3 regions of the Lysinibacillus sp. FSL M8-0355 genome follow, and region 3 is predicted to be linked to each of the others. Evidence: a T-box and tRNA genes for the amino acid it is inferred to sense, from the RefSeq annotation. Region 3 holds a T-box; the other regions hold tRNA genes.
What was found. A T-box is a leader RNA that pairs with one kind of tRNA and senses whether it is charged. The one in region 3 lies ahead of ileS (isoleucine--tRNA ligase), so its partner is inferred to be a tRNA-Ile.
Positions count from the first base shown of each region.

Region 1: it has a tRNA-Ile gene. The T-box ahead of ileS (isoleucine--tRNA ligase) is inferred to sense a tRNA for this amino acid. The anticodon was not compared.
Region 2: it has a tRNA-Ile gene. The T-box ahead of ileS (isoleucine--tRNA ligase) is inferred to sense a tRNA for this amino acid. The anticodon was not compared.

Region 1 covers NZ_JBBPAI010000001.1:3,710,664-3,714,798, reverse strand. Annotated here, with positions in the region: tRNA gene MKY46_RS18180 (tRNA-Thr) at 1-33, shown strand, start outside; tRNA gene MKY46_RS18175 (tRNA-Lys) at 40-115, shown strand; tRNA gene MKY46_RS18170 (tRNA-Leu) at 133-217, shown strand; tRNA gene MKY46_RS18165 (tRNA-Gly) at 253-327, shown strand; tRNA gene MKY46_RS18160 (tRNA-Leu) at 333-421, shown strand; tRNA gene MKY46_RS18155 (tRNA-Arg) at 430-506, shown strand; tRNA gene MKY46_RS18150 (tRNA-Pro) at 514-590, shown strand; tRNA gene MKY46_RS18145 (tRNA-Ala) at 607-682, shown strand; tRNA gene MKY46_RS18140 (tRNA-Met) at 713-786, shown strand; tRNA gene MKY46_RS18135 (tRNA-Ile) at 794-870, shown strand; tRNA gene MKY46_RS18130 (tRNA-Ser) at 886-978, shown strand; tRNA gene MKY46_RS18125 (tRNA-Met) at 1,032-1,106, shown strand; tRNA gene MKY46_RS18120 (tRNA-Asp) at 1,110-1,185, shown strand; tRNA gene MKY46_RS18115 (tRNA-Phe) at 1,243-1,318, shown strand; tRNA gene MKY46_RS18110 (tRNA-Gly) at 1,324-1,397, shown strand; tRNA gene MKY46_RS18105 (tRNA-Ile) at 1,399-1,472, shown strand; tRNA gene MKY46_RS18100 (tRNA-Asn) at 1,480-1,556, shown strand; tRNA gene MKY46_RS18095 (tRNA-Ser) at 1,566-1,656, shown strand; tRNA gene MKY46_RS18090 (tRNA-Glu) at 1,659-1,730, shown strand; gene MKY46_RS18085 (VOC family protein) at 1,791-2,207, opposite strand; gene nadA (quinolinate synthase NadA) at 2,405-3,508, opposite strand; gene nadC (carboxylating nicotinate-nucleotide diphosphorylase) at 3,495-4,135, opposite strand, start outside.
Region 2 covers NZ_JBBPAI010000001.1:3,703,533-3,707,667, forward strand. Annotated here, with positions in the region: gene MKY46_RS17955 (diaminopropionate ammonia-lyase) at 420-1,622, opposite strand; tRNA gene MKY46_RS17960 (tRNA-Glu) at 1,883-1,954, opposite strand; tRNA gene MKY46_RS17965 (tRNA-Ser) at 1,957-2,047, opposite strand; tRNA gene MKY46_RS17970 (tRNA-Asn) at 2,057-2,133, opposite strand; tRNA gene MKY46_RS17975 (tRNA-Ile) at 2,141-2,214, opposite strand; tRNA gene MKY46_RS17980 (tRNA-Gly) at 2,216-2,289, opposite strand; tRNA gene MKY46_RS17985 (tRNA-Phe) at 2,295-2,370, opposite strand; tRNA gene MKY46_RS17990 (tRNA-Asp) at 2,428-2,503, opposite strand; tRNA gene MKY46_RS17995 (tRNA-Met) at 2,507-2,581, opposite strand; tRNA gene MKY46_RS18000 (tRNA-Ser) at 2,635-2,727, opposite strand; tRNA gene MKY46_RS18005 (tRNA-Ile) at 2,743-2,819, opposite strand; tRNA gene MKY46_RS18010 (tRNA-Met) at 2,827-2,900, opposite strand; tRNA gene MKY46_RS18015 (tRNA-Ala) at 2,931-3,006, opposite strand; tRNA gene MKY46_RS18020 (tRNA-Pro) at 3,023-3,099, opposite strand; tRNA gene MKY46_RS18025 (tRNA-Arg) at 3,107-3,183, opposite strand; tRNA gene MKY46_RS18030 (tRNA-Leu) at 3,192-3,280, opposite strand; tRNA gene MKY46_RS18035 (tRNA-Gly) at 3,286-3,360, opposite strand; tRNA gene MKY46_RS18040 (tRNA-Leu) at 3,396-3,480, opposite strand; tRNA gene MKY46_RS18045 (tRNA-Lys) at 3,498-3,573, opposite strand; tRNA gene MKY46_RS18050 (tRNA-Thr) at 3,580-3,655, opposite strand; tRNA gene MKY46_RS18055 (tRNA-Val) at 3,659-3,734, opposite strand; rRNA gene rrf (5S ribosomal RNA) at 3,745-3,860, opposite strand.
Region 3 covers NZ_JBBPAI010000001.1:2,559,299-2,563,433, reverse strand. Annotated here, with positions in the region: gene MKY46_RS12560 (hypothetical protein) at 26-673, shown strand; gene MKY46_RS12555 (hypothetical protein) at 728-868, shown strand; gene MKY46_RS12550 (DUF2785 domain-containing protein) at 1,127-1,303, shown strand; T-box leader at 1,553-1,791, shown strand; gene ileS (isoleucine--tRNA ligase) at 1,852-4,135, shown strand, end outside.

The DNA of each region.
Region 1 (4,135 bases), 1.2 Mb from region 3:
AGGTCGTGGGTTCGATTCCTATAGCCGGCACCATTTTTAGAGCCATTAGCTCAGTTGGTAGAGCATCTGACTTTTAATCAGAGGGTCGAAGGTTCGAGTCCTTCATGGCTCACCATTTTTAAATAATAATAAGCGGGTGTGGCGGAATTGGCAGACGCACTAGACTTAGGATCTAGCGCCGCAAGGCGTGGGGGTTCGACTCCCTTCACCCGCACCATTATTTCATTGCCAGATAAAAAAACTTATGCACATGCGGAAGTAGTTCAGTGGTAGAACACCACCTTGCCAAGGTGGGGGTCGCGAGTTCGAACCTCGTCTTCCGCTCCAAATGTGCCGGGGTGGCGGAACTGGCAGACGCACAGGACTTAAAATCCTGCGGTAGGTGACTACCGTACCGGTTCGATTCCGGTCCTCGGCACCATTTTTAATGCGCCCGTAGCTCAATTGGATAGAGCGTCTGACTACGGATCAGAAGGTTATGGGTTCGACTCCTGTCGGGCGCGCCAAAAAGAACGGGAAGTAGCTCAGCTTGGTAGAGCACTTGGTTTGGGACCAAGGGGTCGCAGGTTCGAATCCTGTCTTCCCGACCATTTCCAAAGAAATTATGGGGCCTTAGCTCAGCTGGGAGAGCGCCTGCCTTGCACGCAGGAGGTCAGCGGTTCGATCCCGCTAGGCTCCACCACCATAATAAATTAACCAGTATAAAGATCCTGGCGGCGTAGCTCAGCTGGCTAGAGCGTACGGTTCATACCCGTAAGGTCGGGGGTTCGATCCCCTCTGCCGCCATCTTAAAGGACCTTTAGCTCAGTTGGTTAGAGCAGACGGCTCATAACCGTCCGGTCGCAGGTTCGAGTCCTGCAAGGTCCACCATTTATATATTGCAACGGAGGTATACCCAAGTCTGGCTGAAGGGATCGGTCTTGAAAACCGACAGGCGGGTAACACCGCGCGGGGGTTCGAATCCCTCTACCTCCTCCAGTTTTAAATCTTTATAAATGGTGCTTTAAAAACTCGAAACAGTATAAAATTATCGCGGGGTGGAGCAGTGGTAGCTCGTCGGGCTCATAACCCGAAGGTCGTTGGTTCAAATCCGGCCCCCGCAACCAAATGGTCCCGTGGTGTAGCGGTTAACATGCCTGCCTGTCACGCAGGAGATCGCCGGTTCGATCCCGGTCGGGACCGCCATTATTTTCATAAGAAGATATGATAAGCAAAAGAAAATAAGCTTAGCATGGACGAAATGGGTCAGTAGCTCAGTTGGTAGAGCATTAGATTGAAGCTCTAAGTGTCGGCGGTTCGATTCCGTCCTGACCCACCATTTATGCGGGTGTAGTTTAATGGTAAAACCTCAGCCTTCCAAGCTGATGTCGTGGGTTCGATTCCCATCACCCGCTCCAAGGGCCTATAGCTCAGCTGGTTAGAGCGCACGCCTGATAAGCGTGAGGTCGATGGTTCGAGTCCATTTAGGCCCATTATTATTCCGAAGTAGCTCAGTTGGTAGTAGCACCTGACTGTTAATCAGGTTGTCGCAGGTTCGAGTCCTGCCTTCGGAGCCATTTTTATGTGGGGAAGTACTCAAGAGGCTGAAGAGGCGCCCCTGCTAAGGGTGTAGGTCGGGTAACCGGCGCGAGGGTTCAAATCCCTCCTTCTCCGCCATTGGCCCGTTGGTCAAGTGGTTAAGACACCGCCCTTTCACGGCGGTAACACGGGTTCGAATCCCGTACGGGTCATACTAAAAAACAGTAAATGCATACGCATCTACTGTTTTTTCATATTCATAGATATAAATATCACTCTTGATTCAATGCATTTTCATCCATATAAACTACTTCCCAGATATGCCCATCTACATCCTGAAATCCCCAGCCATACATAAACCCATGATCTTGGGGTTCACTATAAGATTTACCACCGGAGGCCAGTGCCTTATTTACTAATTGATCTACTTGCTCTCGATTTTCAGCAGATAGACATAAAATTGCTTCTGCAGACGTAGTAGTATTTGTAATTTCCTTCTTACTAAACCCTTTGAATCGTTCTTCCACCATCATTAATGCGAAGATATTTTCACTAATAATCATTGAGGCTGTAGTCTCATCGCTAAATTGTTGATTGAACTCAAAACCTAGTTCCTTAAAGAAGTTGATGGATTTGTTTAGATCTTTCACTGGTAAATTGATAAAAATATTTTTCGATTGAAAAGCCATTTATTTTCACCTCCAAATCGACAGTAGCATAGAGCATAAAGCCATGTCAATTTCAGCAATAGATGGATATTCTTTGATTGGATCAATGATGATGCATTTGAAAATGGCAGTTGTTTAAGCTATTCAAAATAGATGTTATATGAACATAAAAAGCAGAGACGTTTTTTTACACCATCTCTGCTTTTAAAGCAACCTAATTATCCTCGTGCTAGCATTCTTTCGAGAGAGCTAAGTGCTTCAGCTGTAGTATATTCATCTACTTGGATACGGTTATGTGGTTGCCCCTGCTCAATACTTTCTAAGCTCCACAACAGATGGGGAAGGTCAATGCGATTCATTGTTAAGCAAGGACAAAAATTTTCATTTAAAGAGATAATATGTTTATCTAGATGCTGCTTCATTATGCGATTGACAAGGTTCATTTCTGTTCCAATAGCCCATGCCGATCCGCTTGGTGCACGATTGATTGTCTCAATGATGTATTTTGTGGAACCTGCATCATCGGCAGCTGCTACAACTTCACGACTGCATTCAGGGTGAACAATAATTTGCATAGTTGGATGTTCTTTGCGAACAACCTCCGTATGGTGAACCGTAAATCCTTCATGTACAGAGCAATGACCTTTCCATAGAATAACCTGAATGTTCTCAAGCGGCTCATTTGTTTCAAGCATATTCTTATGGGGATTCCAAACAGCCATATTTTTAAGTGGAATACCTAAATCATAGGCAGTATTTCTTCCTAAATGTTGGTCAGGTAAAAAGAAAATACGCTGTTTTTGTGTAAATGCCCATTGAACAAGCTCCTTAGCATTCGATGAAGTGACACAGGCACCACCATGTCTTCCCGTAAAGGCTTTAATGGCAGCAGTTGAATTGACATAAGTTAGCGGGATAATTGTATCACCAAAGAGTTGCTGAAGAATCGGCCATGCTTGTTCTGTTTGATAAATATCAGCCATATCAGCCATTGAACAACCTGCACGCATATCTGGTAAATAGACATGTTGCTGTTTCGTTGTCAGCATATCAGCAGTTTCAGCCATAAAATGCACACCGCAAAATACAATATGCTCAGCTTCTTTGTTTGCGGCAGATAATTGAGCTAACTGTAGGGAATCACCAGTTGCATCTGCAAATTGAATGACTTCATCTTTTTGATAATGATGTCCTGGTATAAATAGTTTAGATCCTAATTTTTGCTTTATTGATAAAATACGAGATTCCATTTCCTTTACGGATAATGCCCGGTAATGCTCTGGAAGTAGTGTCGTTTGTTGTAATAAACTAGTTATGGACAAGGGAATGATCTCCTTTCATTTGAACGAGTGCACTAATGTCAAAGGCTTTAACGGAATGCGTTAATGAACCAAGTGAAATAAACTGAACACCTGATTGTGCATAGGCCTTTAAATTTTCAAGTGTGATGCCTCCTGATGCCTCTGTCACAATAGAAGAAGGGACAGTGAGAAGCCATGCTCGTATTTCTTCTGGACTACGGTTATCAAACATAATAATATCTGCTCCAGCAATGATGGCTTCTTCTAGCTGGTCCTTTGTTTCAATTTCCACTTCGATTTTTACAGTATGACCGACTTTTGCTCTAGCGGCCTGAACAGCTTTTGTAATGCTACCAGCAAAGGCAATGTGGTTATCCTTTAGCATGATGGCATCATACAGGCCATTACGATGATTAAAGCCACCACCGATTCTAACAGCATATTTATCCAACATACGCAATCCAGGCATGGTTTTACGCGTATCACATATTTTCGCATGCGTACCAGCTGTTTCTCGAACGGCATGATGGGTCGCTGTCGCAATAGCGGACATACGCTGAATAAGATTTAATATAACGCGCTCACCTATTAATAATTTTTGTAAGGGTCCCTTTACCACAGCAAGCACATCACCAGTCTTTACTGTCT
Region 2 (4,135 bases), 1.1 Mb from region 3:
TATTATGAGATGGCACTCAATGAGGGTGATTTTTATTGGATTGCTGATATGCTTGCACTTGGCAGTTCAGCTTATCAAGAATTAGAGAATGAAATTACATATTACTTCTATTTAAAACAATGGGGTATTAGATGTACAATTTTCAAATGGTCAATACTATGTGGATATGAACGAAACGTGTGATTTTTATGATGCATAAGAAAATTATCAATTCTATGATTGCTATAAGACCTATACTGTTACAATAGATGATTATGGTGCTTTTAAAATTGCCCATATTACTATTCACTAATAAGGTCTTTTACAATCGTAAAATAAGCAAGGAAAAAATAAACTATCGCGAGATACTCTTATTTCGCAATAGTTCGTTTCTTCTGCATTGTTTTGGTAGTTTAAAAATGATCCAGCTATCTTACTGTTCATTGATTCGCATATTTCCCATGCCACACTATGTGATGATAATTCTTTTTATCTGTGTCACCCTCTGTATTAATAAACAACACCCTCGCATGTTCGTCTAGCTGTAGGTCGAGTATTAAATCTTTGTAGTGTTCATTAGTCATTAATTCATAAAAGCAACCAAACGGAGCCGCTCCTGATTCTCCTGCTATAATACGTGAGTCTGAAGCCAATGGATTTGCAAGAACGCGCATTCCTGTTGCTGCTATTTCTTCCCCACAGGAGATGCTTATTTTTATATGGGCTTTTAAAAGTTGCCAAGCCTGTGGATTAGGTTCACCGCAAGCAAGGCCTGCCATTATGGTTTTCATCTCTCCACCAACAGTTACATATTGCTCAGTACCTGCCTTAAAGCTCTCATAATAACAATTAGCAACATGTGGCTCAACTAACACAAATGTAATATCCTGCTCATAATATTGTTGTAAAAAAGCTACTACTGCCCCTGCAAATGACCCAACACCAGCTTGTAAAAATACATGTGTCGGAGCTTGCTGCATCTGTTCAACGATTTCATGTACAAGTGTTGTGTAGCCTTGCATAATCCATAATGGTATTTCTTCGTAGCCATCCCACATCGTATCCTGAATCAGGACCCAGCCATTTTCTTGTGCTAGCTGCGAGGTATAACGCACGGTTTCATCATAATTCATTGTCGTTATTTCAGCATAGGCTCCTTCTTTTTTAATATGCTGTAAACGTTCATCGGCACTGCCAGCTGGCATATATATTCGCGCTTGATACCCTAGTTCACGAGCCGCCCATGCCACACCACGACCATGGTTACCATCTGTTGTTGAAATAAAGGTTAAATTTCCTACCTGCGCTTTTACTTCTGATGATTTTAATTGTTCAAACGATAGTTCCTCTATATTTTTCTGGAGTCTATTGGCAACATACTGCGCAATTGCATAAACTCCGCCTAATACTTTAAATGCGTTTAAGCCAAATCGATAGGATTCGTCTTTTACCAAGATTTTTTCTACACCCATCCATGAAGCAAGTGAATCAAGATGATGGAGAGGTGTCTTTTCAAATTGCTCATATGTACGTAGGAATTGCCCCACTTTCTTTACTTGTTCCAATGTAAAATATGGCAGTAAAGCTGTTCCTTCATTTGCTTTGTCCAGCTGATTGTGCACCCACTTTAATTTTTCATTCATTCCTATCCCTCCTCTATCATTAGCTTAGTCCATCTAGCTCCAAAATACAAAATTATACAATACAGAACTTACATTTGTCTAAGTTCCTTGTTATGCGTTTATGATCCCCTACGGAAAAGAGAGAAAAATTTCTTAACTTCCTATATAATTAACAAGCCTTCACAGATTCGATGTTCTGTGAAGGCTTCATTTTTATAGTAACTATGTTATCAAATCAATTAAAAAGTGCAGTAGATGTAATTCATCTACTGCACTTAGTATGACCCGTACGGGATTCGAACCCGTGTTACCGCCGTGAAAGGGCGGTGTCTTAACCACTTGACCAACGGGCCAATGGCGGAGAAGGAGGGATTTGAACCCTCGCGCCGGTTACCCGACCTACACCCTTAGCAGGGGCGCCTCTTCAGCCTCTTGAGTACTTCCCCACATAAAAATGGCTCCGAAGGCAGGACTCGAACCTGCGACAACCTGATTAACAGTCAGGTGCTACTACCAACTGAGCTACTTCGGAATAATAATGGGCCTAAATGGACTCGAACCATCGACCTCACGCTTATCAGGCGTGCGCTCTAACCAGCTGAGCTATAGGCCCTTGGAGCGGGTGATGGGAATCGAACCCACGACATCAGCTTGGAAGGCTGAGGTTTTACCATTAAACTACACCCGCATAAATGGTGGGTCAGGACGGAATCGAACCGCCGACACTTAGAGCTTCAATCTAATGCTCTACCAACTGAGCTACTGACCCATTTCGTCCATGCTAAGCTTATTTTCTTTTGCTTATCATATCTTCTTATGAAAATAATGGCGGTCCCGACCGGGATCGAACCGGCGATCTCCTGCGTGACAGGCAGGCATGTTAACCGCTACACCACGGGACCATTTGGTTGCGGGGGCCGGATTTGAACCAACGACCTTCGGGTTATGAGCCCGACGAGCTACCACTGCTCCACCCCGCGATAATTTTATACTGTTTCGAGTTTTTAAAGCACCATTTATAAAGATTTAAAACTGGAGGAGGTAGAGGGATTCGAACCCCCGCGCGGTGTTACCCGCCTGTCGGTTTTCAAGACCGATCCCTTCAGCCAGACTTGGGTATACCTCCGTTGCAATATATAAATGGTGGACCTTGCAGGACTCGAACCTGCGACCGGACGGTTATGAGCCGTCTGCTCTAACCAACTGAGCTAAAGGTCCTTTAAGATGGCGGCAGAGGGGATCGAACCCCCGACCTTACGGGTATGAACCGTACGCTCTAGCCAGCTGAGCTACGCCGCCAGGATCTTTATACTGGTTAATTTATTATGGTGGTGGAGCCTAGCGGGATCGAACCGCTGACCTCCTGCGTGCAAGGCAGGCGCTCTCCCAGCTGAGCTAAGGCCCCATAATTTCTTTGGAAATGGTCGGGAAGACAGGATTCGAACCTGCGACCCCTTGGTCCCAAACCAAGTGCTCTACCAAGCTGAGCTACTTCCCGTTCTTTTTGGCGCGCCCGACAGGAGTCGAACCCATAACCTTCTGATCCGTAGTCAGACGCTCTATCCAATTGAGCTACGGGCGCATTAAAAATGGTGCCGAGGACCGGAATCGAACCGGTACGGTAGTCACCTACCGCAGGATTTTAAGTCCTGTGCGTCTGCCAGTTCCGCCACCCCGGCACATTTGGAGCGGAAGACGAGGTTCGAACTCGCGACCCCCACCTTGGCAAGGTGGTGTTCTACCACTGAACTACTTCCGCATGTGCATAAGTTTTTTTATCTGGCAATGAAATAATGGTGCGGGTGAAGGGAGTCGAACCCCCACGCCTTGCGGCGCTAGATCCTAAGTCTAGTGCGTCTGCCAATTCCGCCACACCCGCTTATTATTATTTAAAAATGGTGAGCCATGAAGGACTCGAACCTTCGACCCTCTGATTAAAAGTCAGATGCTCTACCAACTGAGCTAATGGCTCTAAAAATGGTGCCGGCTATAGGAATCGAACCCACGACCTACTGATTACAAGTCAGTTGCTCTACCTGCTGAGCTAAACCGGCATATGGTGGAGGATGACGGGCTCGAACCGCCGACCCTCTGCTTGTAAGGCAGATGCTCTCCCAGCTGAGCTAATCCTCCTGGGTACTATGCCTAGCGACGTCCTACTCTCACAGGGGGAAGCCCCCAACTACCATCGGCGCTAAAGAGCTTAACTTCCGTGTTCGGTATGGGAACGGGTGTGACCTCTTTGCCATCATCACTAGACTTGCACATGGATGTGCTGGCTTCTGCGTTGCAACATGGATGTTGCGTTCTTAGCAGAAGTTTCTTTATGTATCTTGTTTTGAAGTTGTTTACCTGTCCTTCAAGACAAGAATTATTGTATAACGTTTTCTCACATTGTGCAATACTTTTTTATAAAAAAAAGAAATTATTACTTTTTGAAGTTATTTTTGCTAAGTAAGAGAAAATATTGCCCTGCAAAATATTATAACAATTGTTGTTTCAAAAGAAAACAATTATTTTATTTCACCTATTTT
Region 3 (4,135 bases):
ATTTTTCTATGCAGGAGGTGTTGAATTGGTATTTGCTCTATTAGATAATGCGACAGCCTTTTTCCTAAGCTTACCTCTTCTACTGATTTATTTAAAAAGTATACCGCAGGAAGAATCCTTATGGCGGTGGTCGATGCCTTTATGGTTGTTGAATTACAATGTCATTCGATATTTTGCCTCGGATGGCGAGATTTTTTGGGTTGTCCTTTGTTGGCAGTTATTATTTTTATGGCCAATAAGTCTAGCAATATATATTCATTTATACAATAAGGAAAAGCAGTGGGCGTTTTACATAGGATTAAAGAAAAAGCATGTACTCATTGTGGCTTCATTGATGGTGCTATTTGGGGGAGCTCTCATCTATTCACTTCATCAGGCAAATGAGCAAGTGATTGTTTTTCATCAGGAGGTCATGGAAGAACTTGAGATCAGTTCAGATCGACAGCATTATTTAATGTATAATGCGAATGCACCTTCTACACTTCTTGGTGTAGCGGATGACATAGCTGAGGTACGCAGAGGTCGGGTTTATGCAGCCACTTTCCCTTGGAGCAGCAAGGTGATTGTGCACCTAGATAATTGGCAAAAGGAATTGACCTATGTCCGTTTTTATAATGGATGGAAGCTGGATGGGCTATACCGAGAAAGTAGTACGGAGTATCACAATGAATAAGCAAAGTGGAATTAGCCAGTTGTATTGAAGGAAGATGAATTAAAGGCTAGATTAATGGCATTGAAAAAGGGTCAGGCTACTTGGCAGCAAGAGCATCAACAGCAGGTTTTGCATGCCATGCTAGCACATATCGGTTCTACTGAAGTGAGCTACGAGATACATGGATTTAGGGCAGCTTTTATGAATGGATTTTAGAAAAAATTTGCTGAATCATCGTTGCTTCATTGAACTTTGGGATTAAAGCTTAAACCATTTATTATTCAAAGGAATCTGATTGGGTTTTTTACTCACTCGTTTACAATCTTATTGCTCGTACTTATTTTAGCTAGGGATCTACACAGATATTTTTTTATCTAAGGATAGCATGAGGCTTGTCAAACGAAGTTATGAACTTACATATCATCTGAAAAGGATGTAAGAAGCTATGTACCTGGCAAAGGATGGGCACATAGTGTGGCACATGTATCGGATGCTATTGATGAACTAGTGAAAAATCCTAAAATGAATGGATCAGCCTATGTCGCTATGTTACATGCACTTTGGTTTTTCTATTTACAACCTGCTTATGTATTTATTCATGATGAGGAGGAAAGGTTGTTAGTCCTGATTTTCGCTATGTTGGAAAAATGAAATCATCCAAATATTGCAGCAAACACTGTCAACAGTAGCCACATTAAAGGGGCAATTGGATGAAGTAAACTTTTATATCGGGCTATTTAATGTCAAAATATTGCTGAAGAGCTTTATTCAAACCAATCCGCAATCTTAATATATGACTCTCCATCAAAGTATTGTCACTTGTCTCAACGAAATTTTTTAAGGTTGTCCACTGTTGACAGACAATTGGTAATTTGTTACGATGAGTGACAATAAAAGCATACAAATTCGTTGATGAGAAAGAGTAGTGTTTCATTTTGTTCTACAGAGAGCCGACATTTGGTGGAAGTCGGTGTGCAGGTGTTACATGAAAATCCTCTCTGAGAAGATTGGCTGAATAGAGTAAGCCAATCCGGGTGTCTACCGTTAAAAAGAACACGTATGATTGTACGTTGCTGAGCGCTATTGACCATTGTGTCAATAGAATTAGGGTGGTATTCGCGGTTAACCCCGTCCCTTTCCTTGGGACGGGGTTTTTTGTATGCCTTTTATACAAAATGGATTGTATAGGAGGAACTCATATGCAGGAAGAACAAAAGAAGGAAACAGTGGTTGAACGAGAAACAAGGATTCGTGCGTTGTGGGCGCAAGAAGGAACCTTGGCAAAGTCCATCAACAATCGTGCTGGACAGCAGCCCTTTGTATTTTACGAGGGACCGCCAACAGCGAATGGTTTACCACATGTTGGTCATGCTTTTGGCAGAACAATTAAAGATGTTGTGGCACGCTATAAAACGATGCAAGGCTATCTCGTTGAACGAAAAGCAGGCTGGGATACACATGGATTGCCTGTGGAATTAGGAGTAGAAAAGGCATTAGGCATCTCTGGGAAGCAGGAAATTGAGAATTACGGGGTAGAGCGATTTATTCAGGCATGTAAAAAGAGCGTTTTTACCTATGAGCAAAAATGGCGTACCTTTACCGAGCAGCTTGGCTACTGGCTTGATATGGATAATCCTTATCTGACACTAAGCAATGATTATATCGAATCTGTGTGGCATATTTTAAGCCATGTACACAAGGAACAACTTTTATATAAAGGGCATCGTGTTTCACCTTATTGCCCTAGCTGCCAAACATCCTTAAGTTCACATGAGGTAGCACAGGGGTATAAGGATGTCAAAGACTTATCCGTTACAGCGATGTTTAAGCTTCGGGATCGCGACGAATATTTCTTAGGCTGGACAACGACGCCTTGGACATTACCTGCTAATGTAGCCTTGGCTATGAATCCATCTCTTCAATATGTACGTGTAAAGCATGAGAATAACATATACATCCTCGCTAAATCACTGGTAGAAAAGGTTTTTACAGAGCCTATCGAAGTACTAAGTGAGCATGATGGGCAAGAGTTTGCGGGTGTTTCCTATCAACCACCATTTTCTTATGTAACGGTCGAAAAAGGGCAAGTTGTCGTTATGGCGGATTACGTGACGGAGCATAGTGGAACAGGAATTGTGCACATTGCTCCAGCCTATGGAGAGGACGATTATAAAACAGTACAGTACCATGGTTTGTCCTTTGTCAATGTAGTTGATTTAAAAGGCTGTTATACAGAAGCTGTGTCTGAGCTTGTCGGACGCTTTGTAAAAGATTGTGATGTTGATATCATTAAAATGCTAGCGGCAAAAAAACTTCTATTTGCTAAAGAGAAATATGAGCATAGCTACCCACATTGCTGGCGCTGTGATTCACCTTTGCTGTACTACGCAACAGATAGCTGGTTTATCAAGATGTCAGCATTAAAGGAGCAGCTTTTACAAAATAATCAGCAAGTGACATGGTATCCAGGTCATATTAAGGACGGTCGATTTGGCAACTTCCTAGAAAATTTAGTGGATTGGAATATTAGCCGTAATCGTTACTGGGGTACACCATTGAATGTCTGGGTTTGTCGGGAGTGTGCTCATGAGGTGGCTCCAAGTAGTGTTGCAGCATTAAGAAAATTAGCTAAAGGGGCTTTCGATGAAAATTTAGAGCTTCATAAACCATTTATTGATGACATTGTCTGTACATGTCCTGTCTGTCAAGGAGACATGAAGCGGACGCCAGAAGTTATTGATGTTTGGTTTGACAGTGGCTCGATGCCATTTGCCCAGCAGCATTATCCTTTTGAAGATGTCACGACTTTTCGTCAGCAGTTCCCTGCAGATGTCGTCATTGAGGGAATCGACCAAACAAGAGGCTTTTTCTATAGCTTATTAGCGGTATCGACGTTATTTACAGGCAAGCCACCTTATAAAAATGTTCTATCGTTAGGGCATGTCTTAGATGAGCATGGGCAGAAGATGTCAAAAAGTAAAGGTAATGCTTTAGAGCCTGTTGAATTAATCGAGCAATATGGAGCGGATGCTTTACGGTGGGCATTTTTAGTCGACAGCTCCCCTTGGAATCCGAAGCGTTTTTCTAAGAAAATTATCTTAGATGCGAAATCGAAACTAGTGGATACACTTGACAATACGTTTAAATTTTATGCAATGTATGCCCATATCGATGGCTTTACGTATGATGCTACAAATAAAGGGAGTCGATCACCTCTAGATCATTGGATTTTGTCTCGTCTCCATCACACTATCCAACTTGTCACAACGTTCATGGATGATTATCAATTTACACAGGCTACACGAGAAATTGCTCAGTTGGTAGAGGAGTTAAGCAATTGGTATATTCGCCGTTCACGAGCTAGATTTTGGGCAAATGGACTGACAGCAGATAAACGAGGTGCATTTAGTACGCTTTATGAAGTGCTTACATCTATTTGTCAATTGGTAGCACCGTTTACGCCATTTATTGCTGAAGACATCT